DNA from 3 places in the Shewanella sp. VK101 genome. Region 1 is predicted to be linked to each of the others. Evidence: predicted binding sites of a transcription regulator. Region 1 holds the regulator's gene; each other region holds the start of a gene.
What was found. Region 1 encodes sigma-54, which starts transcription at its own class of promoters, with help from an activator protein. Its sites were predicted from a motif close to GTTGGCACGNNNNTNGNNT; they were not measured.
Positions count from the first base shown of each region.

Region 1 (5,966 bases):
TCCTCAACTGCAGCGGCAAGGTGATAGTGATGGGGATGGGGAAATCGGGCCATATAGGCAACAAGATTTCTGCCACCCTCGCCAGCACGGGCACCCCGGCATTCTTCGTTCACCCGGGCGAAGCCAGCCACGGCGACCTGGGGGTGTTGAGTGAAAACGATATCGTATTGGCTATCTCCAACTCGGGCGAGTCCAGCGAAATTCTCACCCTGATGCCCGTCATCAAGCGCCAGGGGATCCCTATGATCTCCATGACAGGTAAGCCCGAATCCACCATGGCCAAGCTGGCGCAGCTGCATCTGTGCATCAAGGTGCCGGAAGAAGCCTGCCCGCTGGGTCTGGCGCCCACCTCCAGCACCACGGCCACTCTGGTGATGGGAGACGCCCTGGCGGTCGCCCTGTTGCAGGCCAAGGGCTTTACCAAAGATGACTTTGCCCTGTCGCATCCCGGCGGCGCTTTAGGACGCAAGCTGCTGCTCAAGGTCAGCGATGTGATGCACAAAGGCGAAGAGCTGCCGTTGGTCACAGAAGATATCTGTATCACCGACGCCCTGTATGAGATCTCCAAGAAGGGCCTGGGTATGACCGCCGTGGTCAATCAACAGAAGCAACTCGTGGGTATCTTCACCGATGGTGATTTGAGACGTGTCATAGACGCCGGAGTCAACCTGCGTACCACAAAAATCAGCGACGTCATGACCCGTGATTGCATCACCAGTGGTGACAATATCCTCGCGGCGCAGGCGCTGAAGGTGATGGACGAGAATGACATCAATGGTCTTATTGTCATCAATGGCGCCAATGAGCCGATTGGAGCACTCAATATGCTGGATATGGTCAAGGCGGGGGTTATCTGATGAGTCATCAAGGTTTCTACGGCCCCATAAGCGAAGATAACTGGCAAAGAGCCGCCAAAATCAAACTGCTTATCTGTGATGTCGACGGTGTCTTCTCCGATGGCCGCATCTATATGAGCAACAGCGGCGAAGAGCTGAAGGCCTTCCATACCCGCGATGGCTATGGGGTGCGCTCGCTGCTGTCCTGCGGCATTCAGGTGGCGGTGATCACCGGCCGCAAGTCCCAGATAGTCGAAAACCGCATGACGGCCCTGGGGGTAGACAAGATTTATCAAGGCATAGACAACAAGCTGGAGCCCTATGAGGCGCTGCTTAAGCACTATGACCTCGAGCCTGAACAAGTGGCCTATATAGGTGACGACATTGTCGACTTGCCAGTGATGAAGCAAGTGGGGCTGGCGGTTTGCGTGGCCGATGGCCATCCTTGGGTAAGGCAGCACTGCCACATGGTCACTCAGATTGCCGGCGGCCATGGGGCACTGCGGGAGCTGGCGGATCTTATCCTGCTCAGTCAGGACAAATTTGAAAATGCCCACGGAATGAGTATATGAATAGGGTCACCCTGGCCATTATTTTGTTTTTCTCCACTGCACTTATCCTTTACTGGCAGGTGCAGAACAAGCGCAACGCTCAACAGAGTGAGGCGCCTGTGGATGTGGTTAGGCCTGACTTTGTCGCCGATGACCTGCGCTCGGTCAACTTTGATGAGCAGGGCAATGTCGCCAGTAGGGTCGCCGCGGCCCACATGGAACATTATGAAGCCAGTGAAAAGACCTTCTTCAACCAACCGGTTTATCTGGTCTATCCGGACAAGGGCGAGGCACAGTGGCGTCTGTCTGCCAACGAAGGCAGGCTCAATCGCAAGAGTAACCGAGTAGTACTTGAAAATAATGTTATCATCGACGCCATTAGCCCCAATGAACCGATCCAGAGCCTGAAAACCAGTTATGTGGAGCTGGATCTGGACACCATGATCATGACCTCAGATCGCGAGATCCTGATCGAAGGCAAAGACTTTAATATCAAGGGATCCGGCCTGTACGCCGATCTCAATGCTCAGCAAGTGAAGCTGACCAGTCAGGTGAAAGGAACCTATGAAACCAAGTAAGCTTTTTATCGGTGCCCTCTTGTGCATCACAAGCCTGTCGGCGTTGGCCATTGAAGAAGATCTGTTGCAAAAAGTACAGATCAGCGCCGCTAATCAGTTTGCCGATATCAAAAACAAGCGTGTGGTATACGGCGGGCCTGTCACAGTCACCCAGGGCAGTTTGAAACTGCTGGCCGATGAACTCACGGCTTACACAGAAGACAAGAGTGGCGAGCGGATCCTGGTGGCCAAGGGCTCACCCGCTACCTATACCCAGAAACTGGAAGACGGCCGTCTGGCCAGTGCCAAGGCCAAAGAGATCCACTACAACATAGACAGTCGTATCATGACCCTGCTGGGCCAGGCCAAAGTAGAACAGGACGGCAGTGAAGTGACCGCCGAGAAGATAGTATACGACATCAACAAGCAGCAGTTGGAAGCGGAAAGCAGCGGCAAAGGCCAAGACAGGGTAACCACTGTTATCCAGCCAGAAAACTATCAGGATCTCAACAAGAAAGAACAGCAGCAGGAGCCGCAATGACCAGCACCCTGACGGCACAGAATCTGGCAAAGAGTTACAAGAAACGCAACGTCGTCAAAGACGTCAGCCTGTCGGTCAATACCGGCCAAATCGTGGGGCTGCTGGGCCCCAACGGGGCTGGCAAGACCACCACCTTCTATATGGTGGTTGGGCTGGTACAGAGTGACAAGGGCCGTATCTTCATTGACGACGACGAGCTGACCCTGGATCCCATGCACCTGCGAGCCCGTAAAGGCATAGGCTACCTGCCACAGGAAGCCAGTATTTTCCGCAAGCTGTCGGTGCATGACAACATCATGGCCGTGCTGCAAACCCGCAAAGAACTCAACAGCGACGAGCGCGAGGAACAGCTCGAACAACTGCTGGAAGAATTCCATATTACCCACATACGTGACAGCCTGGGAATGTCCCTCTCCGGCGGTGAACGCCGCCGAGTGGAAATCGCCCGGGCATTGGCCGCCAATCCACAGTTCATTCTGCTGGATGAGCCATTCGCCGGTGTGGATCCCATCTCAGTTATCGATATCAAGAAAATCATCGAACAGCTTAAGTCCCGCGGTTTGGGAGTGCTGATCACAGACCACAATGTTCGCGAAACACTCGACGTTTGTGAGCGAGCCTACATAGTCAGCCATGGGCAGTTGATCGCCGAGGGCACACCCGCTGAAATCTTGGACAACCAGCAAGTGCGCGCTGTGTACTTAGGCGAACAATTCAGGCTATAGTTAGGATCATGTCATCCGGTGGCAATTCCGGGTATTATAGTTTGTTATTATTGAATTTTTTCCTTGAAAAATAACGAGTAGGGATTAGCGGTATAATGAAAGCGTCACTCCAGCTCAAACTGGGTCAACAGTTGACCATGACACCTCAGTTGCAACAGGCTATTCGCCTGCTGCAACTGTCGTCCCTTGAGCTGCAGCAAGAAATCCAGGAAGCCTTGGAAGCCAACCCTCTGTTGGAAATGGCCGAGGACAACCAGGATGACGCTATCGACGACAACCACAAGGAAAACGACGCCGGCGAGTTGAGCGCCAAGCAGGAAGATGGTTCCACGGTAGAAACCTCAGAGGCATTGAACAATGAGTCTATGCCGGATGAATTACCTATGGATACCACCTGGGACGAAGTCTTTACCGCCGCCAGTGCCTCCGGGCCGGCCATGGGCCGTGAAGATGATATGCCCTTCCAGGGGGAAACCAGCGAAGGGCTCTATGAACATCTGGAATGGCAGAAGAACCTGACCCCGTTTTCCGATACCGACGACGCCATTGCCACCGCCATTATTGATGCCATCGACGAGCAGGGCTATCTGACCCAGAGCACAGAGGAGATCCTCGAAGCCATGGGCAACCCTGAGATTGAGCTCGATGAAGTCGAGGCAGTACTCAAGCGGATCCAGCACTTCGATCCTGTCGGCATCGCCTCCAGAGATCTGCGCGAATGCCTGCTGATCCAGTTGCAACAGTTCAACGCAGACACCCCGCATCTGGCCGACGCCCGCTTGTTGATTGACGAACATCTGGATCTCATTGCCGCCCGCGACTTCCGCACCCTGATGCGCAAGACCAAGCTCAAGGAAGATCAGCTGCGTGACGCCATCAACCTTATCCAGAGTCTCAATCCCCGCCCCGGCTTGCTGGTGCAGCCGATGGACGAGGAATATGTGATCCCTGATGTCAGTGTCTGGAAGAAAAACGGCCGCTGGGTAGTAGAACTCAACCCGGACTGTATGCCCAAACTCGGGATCAATCAGCAGTATGCTGCTATGGCTCGTAGCGCCCGCAGTCAATCAGACAGCCAGTTTATTCGAGGTCATCTTCAGGAAGCCAAATGGTTTATCAAGAGCCTGGAGAGCCGCAACGACACCCTGCTCAAGGTGGCCAACTGTATAGTGCAGTTCCAGCAGGGATTTTTTGAATATGGTGAAGAGGCCATGAAACCCATGGTGCTCAACGATATTGCCGAAGCGGTCGAGATGCATGAATCGACCATATCCAGGGTCACCACTCAAAAGTATATGCATACACCCAGGGGAATATTTGAATTGAAGTACTTCTTCTCCAGCCATGTCGGCACCGAAGATGGCGGAGAATGCTCTTCCACGGCGATCAGGGCTTTTATCAAGAAGCTCGTGGCAGCGGAAAACCAGAAGAAGCCTTTGAGCGACAGCAAGATGGCGCAACTTCTGGCAGAACAGGGAATCAACGTTGCAAGACGCACCATAGCCAAGTATCGCGAGGCTATGATGATACCACCGTCGAACCAGCGTAAGAGTTTATAAATCCACAGTTGGAAATTGGAGGAATCTTTCTATGCAAATCAACCTGACAGGACATCATATCGAGATCACCGACTCACTGCGTGACTACGTGGAAAGTAAGTTTTCTAAACTTGAACGCCATTTCGAACAGATCAATAATGTGCACGTTGTGCTCAATGTACAAAAACTGCAACAGATAGCCGAAGCCAAGATCCACCTCACAGGCGGCGAAGTCTATGCAACTTCTGAACATGCCGACATGTATGCCGCCATCGACGTTCTGATTGATAAATTGGATCGTCAGGTCATTAAACACAAAGAAAAGCTGACAAAACACTAACGATGGAACTGAGTACCATCCTGCGGCCGGAGTGCACTACCTGTGCCACTCCGGGCAGTAAGAAAAAGGTACTGGAGCTGATTAGCGATCTCGCTAGCGCCCAGTACCCCACCCTTTCCTCTCAAGCGATTTTTGAAAGCCTTTTGGCCCGCGAAAAGATGGGGAGCACAGGTATAGGTAATGGTATTGCGATTCCGCATGGCAGACTACCGGACATTACAGAGCCGATTGCCGTGTTGGTCAAATGCGAAGAGCCTATCGCCTTCGATGCCATAGACAACCAGCCGGTGGACATACTGTTCGCCCTCCTGGTGCCCGCAGATCAATGTCAGCAACACCTGAGTACCCTATCCGCCATGGCTGAAAAGCTCAGCGATAAGGCGATACTCAAGCAGTTGCGAAAATCCAGCGACGAAACAGAACTCTATCAGGTGATCACAGGATGAAACTCGCCATAGTCTCAGGCCGCTCCGGTTCCGGAAAATCCGTTGCCCTCAGGGTACTCGAAGACCTGGGTTACTACTGTGTGGATAATCTCCCCCTGCCCATGATTGGCAGCCTGTTGGAAAACCTCCGTGGCAGCAATGATCTGGTCGCCATCAGCATAGATGTGCGCAATATGCCGGATCAGGAAAAGGTGCTGGAACAACAGTTGGCGGCCTTGCCGGAAAACACCCAACTGACCAGTTTCTTTCTCAACGCCTCGGATAAGGTGCTGCTGAAGCGCTACAGCGAAACCCGCAGACTGCACCCCCTGTCCAAGAGCAAAGTCTCACTACAGGACGCCATCAAGCTCGAAGGCAAGCTGCTGGAACCCATGTCGAAACTGGTGGATCACTACATAGACACCTCGGCGCTGAACATCTATGAACTCAGTG
Region 1 is NZ_CM151402.1:766,017-771,982, reverse strand. It holds gene ACSHSR_RS03500 (KpsF/GutQ family sugar-phosphate isomerase) at 1-857, shown strand, start outside; gene kdsC (3-deoxy-manno-octulosonate-8-phosphatase KdsC) at 857-1,408, shown strand; gene lptC (LPS export ABC transporter periplasmic protein LptC) at 1,405-1,965, shown strand; gene lptA (lipopolysaccharide transport periplasmic protein LptA) at 1,952-2,485, shown strand; gene lptB (LPS export ABC transporter ATP-binding protein) at 2,482-3,210, shown strand; gene ACSHSR_RS03475 (RNA polymerase factor sigma-54) at 3,306-4,769, shown strand; gene hpf (ribosome hibernation promoting factor) at 4,801-5,088, shown strand; gene ptsN (PTS IIA-like nitrogen regulatory protein PtsN) at 5,091-5,534, shown strand; gene rapZ (RNase adapter RapZ) at 5,531-5,966, shown strand, end outside.

Region 2 (5,966 bases), 660 kb from region 1:
CATATTGCCGGGGAAGTGAATGTCGGCCATCTGCTGCAGTTGCAGCTCAGAGTGATTTATCCATAGGAAGGCCACCACAAACACCAATGCCATACACCCCAGAATACTCGCCCCCTGGCGCCAATCCCCGGCGCAGAGACCAAAGGCGATAACCAAGCTGCAGGGCAACAGGAAAATACTCAGCATCTGCAGCAGATTGCTCAGCGCCGTGGGATTTTCAAAGGGGTGCGCCGAATTGGCGCCAAAGAAACCGCCGCCATTGGTACCCAGCATCTTAATCGCTTCCTGGGATGCTACCGGCCCCATGGGCAACAGCTGTTGTTGCCCTTCCAACCCGGTCACCGGCAGATAAGCGGCAAGATTCTGAATGACGCCCTGCTGCACCAACAACAGGGAGATCAACAAGGCCAGAGGCAACAGCAGATAGAGGTTCACCCTCAGCAAATCCAACCAGGCGTTGCCGAGCATAGTCTGCCCCTTGGTTGTCAAGGCTCTGATAATGGCAAAGGCCACCACCATACCCGTGGCGGCCGAGCAGAAGTTCTGCACCGTCAGCCCCGCCATCTGGCTGAAATAACTGAGACTGGTTTCGCCCGAATAGGCCTGCCAATTGGTGTTGGTCACAAAGCTGATTGAGGTGTTGAACGCCAGTTGCCAATCCATCCCCGGCAGGTTTTGCGGGTTAAGCGGCAGGTGTTGCTGCAACAGCAGGATAAGCATCAGGCACAGGGCGCCAAGGGCGTTGAAACACAAGAGCGCCGCCGCATATTGGCGCCAGTTCATCTCCTCAAATACCGCGGTCATCCCGGACCATAGCGCCGCCTCGCGTTTGAAAAGCTTTTGATGCAGGATCAATAGCGCCAACGGCTTTGCCAACAATAGGGATACCGCCAACAAGAGCCCTAGAAAAATCGCCGGCAAACCTAAGGATTCCATAGTCAACATAGTCAGAAATCCTCTGGATGCATCAGGGCAAAAAACAGATAGCCAAATAATCCCAAGGCCAGCAGTAAAGCGGCCCACTCCATAACAGCCATAGTGAATATCTCCTGAAAAAGACTTTAATTTCAGGGTCAAAGCTTATGAAAACCGGTATAAAAACGGGGTGTAAATATCCGCAGGGTTTGTATAAAAGTTGTATAAATGGCGGGATTGGCATTGCACTACTGCCAAGCTAAACGGCATATACACTGCACAAAGGCAGCAAGCCATGACATGGCAGGTCAAGGGACAATGTATTGCGAAGCAGCGGTTAAATCAGCAGCGAGACAAACCATGGATTGGGGGCGCCATCAATGACAGCGCCCGGGTTAAGAAGTTACAGAAGGGCGTTAATTTGTCGCGCCAGCCAATCGTAGTAAGGCGCTCCACCATGGAACCAATCATGTTGGCCATCGGCATAAACCAGCTCTGAAGCATAGGCCAAAGGATCGGTTATGGTTTCGTTGAAATGACGGGCGGCGTGCAGGAACTCAACCCCCATCTGATCCCAGACATATTCCATGGCATCCATATAAGCCAGCACAAATGGTGCCATTGACTTGGACTCTTCAAAATACTCAACGAACGGGGTATCTGAGATCACCACAACTCTGTGCCCCTGCTCTTTGAGCCTGAACACTATGGTCATCTGCTCCTGCATCTGTTCATTGAAGAAGTCGACATAGTCGCTGAGTTCAATATCCTTGAGTTTTTCGGCTCTGGAATTCCGCATCCATTCAATAAACATGGAAACTGTCTGGTGCGTCTGTAGCCCTATATTGGTCAAGACAACAGAGTCTGCGAGTTTCTCCGATTTTACCAAAGCATCCAGGTTGGCCAGGATCGGCTGCCAGAGCTTTCTCGAATCGGCACTCTCCAGCGGTACCATGATGTCACTCTCCGGACTCAGTACAAATTTATGCTGGGCAAATCCCGAGCCATTCATCACCATGCCACCGCAGAAAGCTTGCCCCAGATGTTCAAACGCCTTGGCCAGTTTCCCCATATGGCTGTCGCCAATCAGTGTCAGGGTATCGGCCGTGACCTTGGCACCTGTGGCGGTTCTTTGCAAGGCATCCAGCAACTCTTCGTCACAATCGGCTTCAAGGTGATTGGCAACCAGGTTTTCCTCGCAGGCCAACGCCTTGGACCAGTGACGCATCACATAGCCGACCCCCTCTTTGGAAACTGTGCGCCTGTTGTCCAGAAACCGGAAATCCGCAGGCAAGGAGGTAGTGATCAACTCATAGGAGGGAAAGTAACTGGCATCGGCGACATCCTTGCAGAAGCTGCCGGCGACGGCCCGTAAAACAGACTTGGAATGACCATTGGCCACCAACACATGTTCTTCAGTGGCCGTGGCTGTGAGGGGCACAGGAGATACAGTCAATATCAATTTCAGCTTTGGATTGATGCACTTGAGTTGCTGCAACAGCCGGTCGAGATCGATGTAGACCTCTTCGTAATCAAAGACCTTGAGCCGGTAACAATCAGGGTCAAACTCGCCCAGTTTGACTCCAGGACAGAAGGGATAACAAACCCCATTGGGATCGACCCAGGTTTCAATCAGCCCCAGAGTGAAAATAAAGCTGCTACTTGCGGCAATATGGCGTTTGGTTTCGGCCACGACCTTGCGACGATATTCGAGCAATGCCTCCCGGGAGGAGTAGCCTTCCTTGCTTGTCGGCAGCAGTAAGTCGTAATAGCGTTGGTTTTCTTCATCAAAATAGATGCTGTACTGAGCAAGTTCCTGTTCCCCCTTGATAAACCATTGCAACAAAGCACGGGCGTTATACAGGTTGCCAAAGGCAAAACTGGATGTCACATCTGGGTTTAGCTCACTGCGCAGATAAGAGTAGTTATGCTGTTCCAGCCAATTTCCTATGTGCTGGGCAAAACAGGAACCTGCCGAAGAGAGTTGTTGTTTGGTATCAATGGGGAGCCTGGGGATGAGCTCACGAAAAAGCTCAGTCTCGGGCCGAATATCCGCCACCGCTGAACGCCAAAAACGCTCCTTATGAACGGGATCATAAGGTAAAGAATGCTCCATGCTACTGCCTCCAATGCAAAATATTCCTCTACCGCCACCACGGTACAGCTGTGGTTACCCGATCCAGTGCGCGGTATAGATTAATTGCGACAGGCAACCAAAAAGAGACATTATTTAACACTTTCATAAACTTGACGTCTACATCAGCAGATCACATATTGCAGATGTGGGGCAGAAATTTACCAATTCAAAGGGGTAAGCCAAGCACGGTTTTGGGAAACGAAGCTGACGTTTTGGCAACAACGCAGGTATAGCCGTTGTGATTACGCCATGTCAGAGCCACAAAAAAGGGCAGCCGCTGCTGCCCTTTTGGTTGCATCTTTAGGTTTCAGTACGGCTTATGAATGCTGCTCCAGCCATTCGCGTACCGGCCGGAAGCTGCGTCTGTGCTCAGGCAAGACACCGTGTTGACTCAAGGCTTCGAAATGCGCCTTGGTGGGGTAGCCCTTATGGGCAGCAAAACCATACTCAGGGTGGCGACTGTCAAGCTCGGCCATCTCCCGGTCGCGGGTGACCTTGGCTATGATAGAGGCGGCGCTGATGACAGGGATCAAGCCATCGCCCTTAACCACCGCGGCTGAAGGCAGGCCAAAATCCGGGGTCCGATTACCATCTACCAAGACTTTCTCGGGACGCACGTTCAAGCCCGCCACGGCGCGCTGCATCGCCAACATGGTGGCATGCAGTATGTTGAGCTCATCGATTTCCGCCGGGCTGGCTCGACCGACTGAGACCGCCAGCGCCTTGGCCAGGATCTCTTCATAGAGGGCATCGCGTTTCTTTTCGCTGAGCTTCTTGGAATCATTAAGGCCGCTAATTGGATTGGCGGGATCCAGGATCACCGCCGCGGTGACCACATCGCCGACCAAGGGGCCACGCCCCACTTCATCTACCCCAGCGACCAGCCCCTGGCACAAAAGCTGCGCTTCGGCTTCCGAGAGTTGCTTATAGACTGTCATCTTTCCTCGGCTTTTTTATCGAGCAAGGCCACAACCGCCTGGGCCGCCTTTTCACTGGCGTTGCAGGCCAGCAGGCTGTGCAGCTTAGTAAACTCGGCCAGCAACGGCCGGTTATCTTTATCCAGCAATTTACCCACCTCTTCGGCTATCCGCTCGGCAGTGCAATCGTCTTGGATAAGCTCCGGCACCAACTCCCTTCCGGCCAACAAATTGGGCAAAGAGAAGTGGTTTATCTGCATCATCCGCTTGGCAATACGGTAAGTGATAGGGCTGACCCGATAGCCAACCACCATGGGGCGCTTGACCAACATGGCTTCCAGCGTGGCGGTGCCCGATGCCAACAAGATGGTATCGCTGGCAGCCATCACTTCCCGAGAGCGCCCTTCCGTCATATGAATTTCCAGATCCGGCGCATAGGTTTCCAGTGCGGCAAGAAACTGCTCGCGGCGTTTTTCATTCACCAAGGGGGTAATAAACTTGAGATCCGGATAGCGCTGTTTCAGCAGCCTGGCCGCCTCCACAAAGGGTTGGGCCAACATCTTCAGCTCACCACCACGGGAACCCGGCAGGATAGCCAGATATTCGGCTTCGACTTTCAAGCCGAGTGCTTCTCTGGCAAGACGCTTGTCATTCTCCATCGGGATCTCATCGGCCAGAGTGTGACCGACGAAGGTGCAAGGCACCTGATGCTTGTCGTAGAAGGCTTTTTCAAACGGCAGCAGTGACAGCACCATGTTGGTAGCGCGGGCGATTTTGAAGATCCGCTTAGGGCGCCAGGCCCAGACCGACGGGCTGACATAATGCACCGTCTTGATCCCGTGCGCCTTGAGCTTGAGCTCCAGGCCGATATTGAAGTCCGGGGCATCTATACCGATAAAGCAATCCGGCTGCAGCGCGGTTATCTGTTTGACCAGACTCGAGCGTATCTTCAGCAATCTGGGCAGGCGGGAGAGCACCTCGGCAATTCCCATCACGGCCAACTCTTCCATGGCAAACAGCGACTCGAATCCGAGAGCTTCCATGCGGGGGCCACCGATACCGATAAAACGGGCGTCCGGATAGCGCTGTTGCAATGCTTTCATCAGGCCGGCACCTAAAATATCGCCGGAGATTTCTCCGGCGACCATTGCAAAGACTAACTTTCTATTTTGTGTCATTCGTTCTCACTGTGTCAGCGAATAATTCCTCGATTCGAGGAGGTCACAAAATCAACAAATGCTTGTACCTGCGGCTCTTTTGCGGCGTCTTCAGCCATGGCGGCAACGGCCTCTTCCAGAGTCAGGCTGCTGCGGTACAGGGTCTTGTAGGCCCGGCGCAGCGCTTGCTGGGTCTCTTTGGCAAAACCGCGGCGCTTCATGCCTTCCATATTCAGACCACGGGGAATGGCCGCCTGGCCAGAGGCCATCACGAAAGGAGGCACGTCCTGCAGCACCAAAGAGCAACCTGCAGTAAAGGCATGGGCACCTATGTGCACAAACTGGTGCACCCCTGTCATACCGCCGAGAATAGCCCAGTCACCCACATGGCAATGACCGGCAATAGAGGCGTTGTTGGCCATGATCACATTGTCGCCCACCACGCAGTCGTGGGCGATATGTACATAGGCCATAAACAGGTTATTGGAGCCGATACGGGTCTCGCTGTTGTCCTGCACCGTACCGCGGTGAATGGTGACAGATTCACGGATGATATTGTTATCACCCATGATAAGCCGGGTAGGTTCACCGGCATATTTCTTGTCCTGGCAATCTTCACCAACGGAGGCAAACTGGAAAATCCGGTTGCCCTTGCCAATGATGCTGGGTCCCTTGATAACCACGTGGGAACTGATCCAGCAGTCATCGCCGATCTCCACATCCGCCCCTATGTAGCTCCAGGGGCCGATAGTGACATTTTTACCTATCTTGGCTTCGGGGTGAACGAAAGCTAATTTATCTATCACTTGCTAATCTCTCTGCGGGCACACATGATTTCGG
Region 2 is NZ_CM151402.1:1,425,082-1,431,047, reverse strand. It holds gene kdpA (potassium-transporting ATPase subunit KdpA) at 1-945, opposite strand, end outside; gene kdpF (K(+)-transporting ATPase subunit F) at 948-1,037, opposite strand; gene ACSHSR_RS06430 (GSCFA domain-containing protein) at 1,319-3,031, opposite strand; gene rnhB (ribonuclease HII) at 3,370-3,990, opposite strand; gene lpxB (lipid-A-disaccharide synthase) at 3,987-5,147, opposite strand; gene lpxA (acyl-ACP--UDP-N-acetylglucosamine O-acyltransferase) at 5,162-5,932, opposite strand; gene fabZ (3-hydroxyacyl-ACP dehydratase FabZ) at 5,929-5,966, opposite strand, start outside.
Region 2: ACSHSR_RS06430 (GSCFA domain-containing protein) is a predicted target of sigma-54. The motif match lies at 3,254-3,272, and genes of this name have one in related genera.

Region 3 (5,966 bases), 1.1 Mb from region 1:
TTCTTGTTATCCGATGGCTTGACTCATCGGTTGATTGCAGGGCAATTAGAGGCTGTAGTACAGCTCAAATTCGACTGGGTGAGTGGTGCGGCTGACACGCTCGGCCTCGGCTTGTTTCAGCTTGAGGTAAGAGTCGATAAAGTCATCGCTGAACACACCGCCGCGGGTCAGGAACTCACGGTCTGCATCCAGAGCCGCCAGGGCGACTTCCAGAGATTCGGCCACAGTCGGGATTTCCGCTGCTTCTTCGGCCGGCAGATCGTACAGATCCTTGTCCATGGCATCACCAGGGTGGATCTTGTTCTGGATACCGTCCAGACCGGCCATCAGCAGTGCTGCGAAGGCCAGATAAGGGTTGGCCATAGGATCCGGGAAGCGGGTCTCGATACGGCGAGCCTTAGGACTTGGTACCACAGGGATACGGATAGAAGCCGAGCGGTTACGGGCAGAATAAGCCAGCATCACAGGGGCTTCAAAGTGTGGCACCAAACGCTTGTAGGAGTTGGTGCTTGGGTTGGTGAAAGCGTTCAGGGCTCGGGCGTGCTTGATGATACCACCGATATAGTACAGGGCAGTTTCAGACAGGCCGCCGTACTTGTCACCGGCAAACAGGTTGGTGCCGTCTTTGGCCAGTGACTGGTGTACGTGCATGCCGCTGCCGTTGTCGCCAACTATCGGCTTGGGCATAAAGGTGGCTGTCTTGCCGTAGGCATGAGCCATGTTGTGAATCACGTACTTAAGTACCTGGATTTCATCGGCCTTGTTGGTCAGAGTGTTGAAGCGAGTGGCGATCTCGTTCTGACCCGCGGTAGCAACCTCGTGGTGGTGAGCTTCCACAACCTGGCCCATCTCTTCCAGCACCAGACACATGGCACTACGCAAATCCTGTGAAGAATCCACAGGCGCAACCGGGAAGTAGCCGCCCTTAACGAATGGACGGTGACCTGTGTTGCCATCTTCATAGCTGGTACCTGAGTTCCAGGCTGCTTCTTTGGCATCGATTTTGACGAAGGTGCCGCTCATGTCGGTACCGAAACGTACGTCATCAAACAGGAAGAACTCTGGCTCAGGACCGATCAGCACAGTGTCGGCGATGCCGGTAGAACGCATGTACTCTTCGGCTTTTTTGGCGATAGAGCGAGGGTCACGGTCGTAACCCTGCATGGTGCCGGGCTCGAGGATGTCGCAGCGGATCAGCGCTGTGGTTTCTTCGGTGAAAGGATCCAGTACAAAGCTGCTTGGATCTGGCATCAGCACCATGTCAGATTCGTTGATCCCTTTCCAACCGGCGATAGATGAACCATCGAACATTTTGCCGTCTTCAAAGAAATCAGCATCTACCTGATGAGTCGGGATAGATACATGCTGTTCCTTACCTTTGGTATCGGTAAAGCGTAAATCAACAAACTTAACTTCCAACTCTTGCAGCTGTTGTAAAACTGATTCGACTGACATTATCAAGCCTCCGGTAGGGTAAAGGGGGTGCCCTTTGTCAACTCTTAGTATGTAGCGTCTGGCGCCTTGTTGGTCTCTATTAAGCCAGACTCATGCCAAGATGCTAAGATGTTGAAAATAAAGGGAGTGGTAAAATCGAGGGCTGGCGAGACAAGCGGGTTTGCACTATCATGGTGCATTGAGTGTTCCAAAAAGGTGCGTTCACCATAATGGTGCGTGCGCTGAATAAGCCGGATATTCATAGGTGTCTAAAAAATAATCCTGTGCGATAGCCCCTCGCTAGAGTAGAATGGCACGCTTTTTAAAGCAACCATCCGGGGAAATTGTGCTCCCCGACACGATGGCAGCCCAGGTTTTATAAGGCCTGGAAGGCAATCGCCAAGCAGTCATAAAGCGGTTGTACCATTCAATTTATATTGCTGCATCCCACAGAACAGAGATCGTAAGAGGCAAAACTGTGTTAGAGAATTTACGTAACATCGCCATCATAGCGCACGTTGACCACGGTAAGACTACCCTGGTAGACAAGCTGTTGGCACAGTCAGGAACCCTGGCAACCCGCGGAGAAGCCACCGAGCGGGTGATGGACTCCAACGATCTGGAGAAAGAACGTGGGATCACTATTCTGGCGAAAAACACCGCCATTAAGTGGAACGACTATCGGATTAACATTGTAGATACCCCAGGACACGCCGACTTCGGTGGCGAAGTAGAACGGGTTCTGTCTATGGTTGACTCTGTACTGCTGCTGGTTGATGCGCAGGACGGCCCAATGCCACAGACTCGCTTCGTGACCAAGAAGGCATTCGCCCAAGGTCTTAAGCCTATTGTGGTGATCAACAAGATTGACCGTCCGGGTGCCCGCCCTGATTGGGTTATCGATCAGGTATTTGACCTGTTTGACAACCTGGGGGCCACCGACGAGCAGCTGGACTTCCCAGTGGTTTATGCCTCTGCACTGAACGGTTTTGCCAGCCTGGATCCTCAGGACAACAGTGAAGATATGACCCCACTGTTCCAAACTATCGTTGAAAAAGTATCTCCACCGGATGCCGACGCCGAAGGCGCATTCCAGATGCAGATCTCTCAGCTGGACTACAACAGCTATGTAGGGGTTATCGGTGTGGGTCGTATCAAGCGTGGTAGCGTCAAGACCAACCAACAGGTCACTATTGTCGGTGCCGACGGCAAGAGCCGTAACGGTAAAATCGGTCAGGTGCTGGGCTACATGGGCCTGGAACGCCACGAAGTGGACAGTGCCAATGCCGGTGATATCGTTGCTATCACAGGTCTGGGCGAGCTGAAGATCTCCGACACCATCTGTGCTGTTGGTCATGCCGAAGCATTGCCACCTCTGTCTGTTGATGAACCAACCATGACTATGACCTTCCAGGTCAACACCTCTCCTTTCGCGGGTAAAGAAGGTAAGTACGTGACTTCACGTAACATCCTTGAGCGTCTGCAACAGGAACTGGTACACAACGTGGCTCTGCGTGTGGAAGAAACCGAGAGTCCGGATCGTTTCCGCGTATCCGGCCGTGGTGAACTGCACCTGTCTATCCTGATCGAAAACATGCGTCGTGAAGGTTATGAGCTGGCGGTTTCCCGTCCTGAAGTGATCATCAAAGAGATCGACGGCGAGAAGTGCGAGCCATACGAGCAGCTGACTGTGGACGTGGAAGAAGAACATCAGGGCGGCGTTATCGAGAAGCTGGGTACCCGTAAGGCCGACATGCGCGACATGCAGCCTGACGGCAAGGGCCGTGTACGTATTGACTTCATGATCCCAAGCCGTGGCTTGATCGGTTTCCAGACCGAGTTTATGACAGCGACTTCAGGTACAGGTCTGCTGTATCACACCTTCGACCACTATGGTCCTTACAAGGGTGGCGATATCGGCCAGCGTAGCAACGGGGTATTGATCTCCAACGCCACAGGTAAGGCTTTGACCTTCGCGCTGTTTGGTCTGCAGGATCGCGGTCGTCTGATGATTGGCCACGCCGCCGAAGTTTACGAAGGCCAGGTAGTGGGTATCCACAGCCGCTCCAACGACCTGACAGTAAACTGCCTCAAGGGCAAGCAGCTGACCAACATGCGTGCCTCTGGTACCGACGAAGCTCAGGTACTGACTCCGCATATCCAGATGACCCTGGAACAGGCGCTGGAATTCATCGATGATGATGAACTGGTTGAAGTCACGCCCAAGAGCATCCGTGTGCGTAAGCGTCATCTGACTGAAAATGACCGCAAGCGCGCCAGCCGTGGCTAAGCCATAGGCGAACAGTAAAAAACCCGGCATGACCGTAATGCCGATCAGTTAAGACAGATCGCTTGACGATCTCACTGAAAGGATCAAAATCCGATGACCCCATGTCATCGGATTTTTTTATGCAACTTTCAGAAGCTTTGGCGCGTACTCATATCAATCGTCTTACCGAATTCACCTGTCTGGCCGATGTACTTGAGCCTGAGTTAATTCAGTCCTGCCTTGATTCACATGGTGTTGCCAGTTTAAGACGACGTAAGTTACCTATGGATGCCATGATTTGGGCGGTGATTGGTATGGCTCTGTTCAGAGGTGAGTCCGTCCGCTCTCTCATCAATAAGCTTGATATCGTCTTACCGCAAGAGGTGGATTACGTTGCGCGCAGTGCTGTCACGCAAGCGCGCAAACGGCTGGGCTCTGATGTTGTTCGGGATGTGTTTAAACGAAGTGCCAAGACCTGGCATGAAAGAGCAGAGCATCCGCATTGGTGTGGGCTTAACCTCTATGGGGTCGATGGTGTCGTGTGGCGAACACCTGATAGCGAGCAAAACAATCAGGCCTTTGCCAAAACTGCCAACGCTTCTGGTGATGCTGCCTATCCTCAAATTCGCATGGTTTGCATGATGGAGTTAAGCAGCCACCTGGTATTGAACAGTGCCTTTGATTCTGTTGCTGTCAGTGAAATGAATTTAGCAGCCGAACTAATATCAAGCATCCCCAATAACAGCCTGACGCTGTTTGATAGAGGCTTTTATTCGTTAGGGCTTTTGCACGCCTGGCAACAGGCTCAACCGAACAGCCACTGGCTGCTGCCGTTGAAGAAAGGGACGCAATATGAAGTGGTACGCTCTTTAGGAAAACACGACCAACTGGTGCAGTTAGCCACCACACCTCAAGCCAGAAAGAAGTGGCCTATGCTGCCTGAGAATATTGAAGCTCGCTTACTGACGAAGACGATAAAAGGTAAGTCGGTTTCCATTTTGACCTCATTAACGGACCCCCTGCGTTATCCGGGGGCAGAGATAGCGGATTTATATGCCCATCGATGGGAGATAGAAGTGGGCTATCGGGAGATGAAGCAGCATCTTCTGGAGAGTCGCTTTACGTTGCGTAGTCAATTGCCAGAGTTGGTTATCCAAGAATTGTGGGGGGTACTATTGGCCTATAACCTCATCAGATACAAGATGATGTTGATGGCTAAGAGCTTACCGTCGTTACATCCGAACCAATTAAGCTTTAGAGATGCATCGAGTTATATCATTTTTAAACTGACTCAGCTGTCATCTCAAATGTCTGGGAATGTTCCGAGAGAGGTCTTGGACATAGTGCGTAATGCGAGGCAGTTCAAGCTTGATGGGAAACGGAATAGAGCCTATCCACGTGCGTTAAAAATGAGTAAAAACAAGTATCCCATTAAGCCTAAGAAAAATGCCGTTCACACTAAGTGAACGGCATTACGGCATGACCGGGTTTTTTACTGCGTTCAATTTGCCCGGCATCTCATTAGACTGCGGGATGTTTTGCCAAAGTGCCGTCCGGTGCTTGTCGGATTCTATCTGCCAGGTGCGACCTTGCATGCAGACGGCGCCAGAATCTAGGCAACACCAACAGTGCCAGCAGCAGGTTGGACAGCGGCATTGCCAGCCAGACACCGGTTTCTCCCAAAAACAGCGGCAATAGATAGAGAAACGGTAACTGGATCAGCATATTGGTCAAGGAGATTGCCAAAGCCATCCCGCCTTTGCCTATCGCCATAAAATACATGGCTGCCAGCACTATCAGCCCCTCCAACCAGATAGCCGCCAGATGGATACGGATCCCGGTTCTGGCTTCCTGGGTTAACAAAGGATTGTTGTCGGCGAACAGGCCGATCATGGTTTCGGGAAACAGGTTGAGCAGCGACAGCCAACTCAGGCCAAACAGCAGGGTGACCTTGGCGCCCAGCTTGACTATGGCGATGATATTGCCGGGCTGGCGGGCCCCGTGGAAGTAGCTCACAGGTGGCTGCACCCCTTCGGCTATACCCTCAGCCAACAGATAGTAGAGTGTCATCAGATAGCCGACTATGGCAAAGGCACTGACGCTCAAGGTGGTGCCATACTGCATAAACTGATGGTTATGGGCCGCCACCATAAAGCTGGTGTAAAGGTACATCAGTAGTGCCGAAGCCCCCAGTTGGATAATCCGGGCGAACTCCCCGGCTCTGGGTAGCGCATCTTTGAGCCTTGGCTTAAAGCCTGAATGG
Region 3 is NZ_CM151402.1:4,607,044-4,613,009, reverse strand. It holds gene glnA (glutamate--ammonia ligase) at 46-1,455, opposite strand; gene typA (translational GTPase TypA) at 1,913-3,724, shown strand; gene ACSHSR_RS20470 (IS4 family transposase) at 3,844-5,169, shown strand; gene ACSHSR_RS20465 (MATE family efflux transporter) at 5,225-5,966, opposite strand, start outside.
Region 3: glnA (glutamate--ammonia ligase) is a predicted target of sigma-54. The motif match lies at 1,537-1,555, and genes of this name have one in related genera.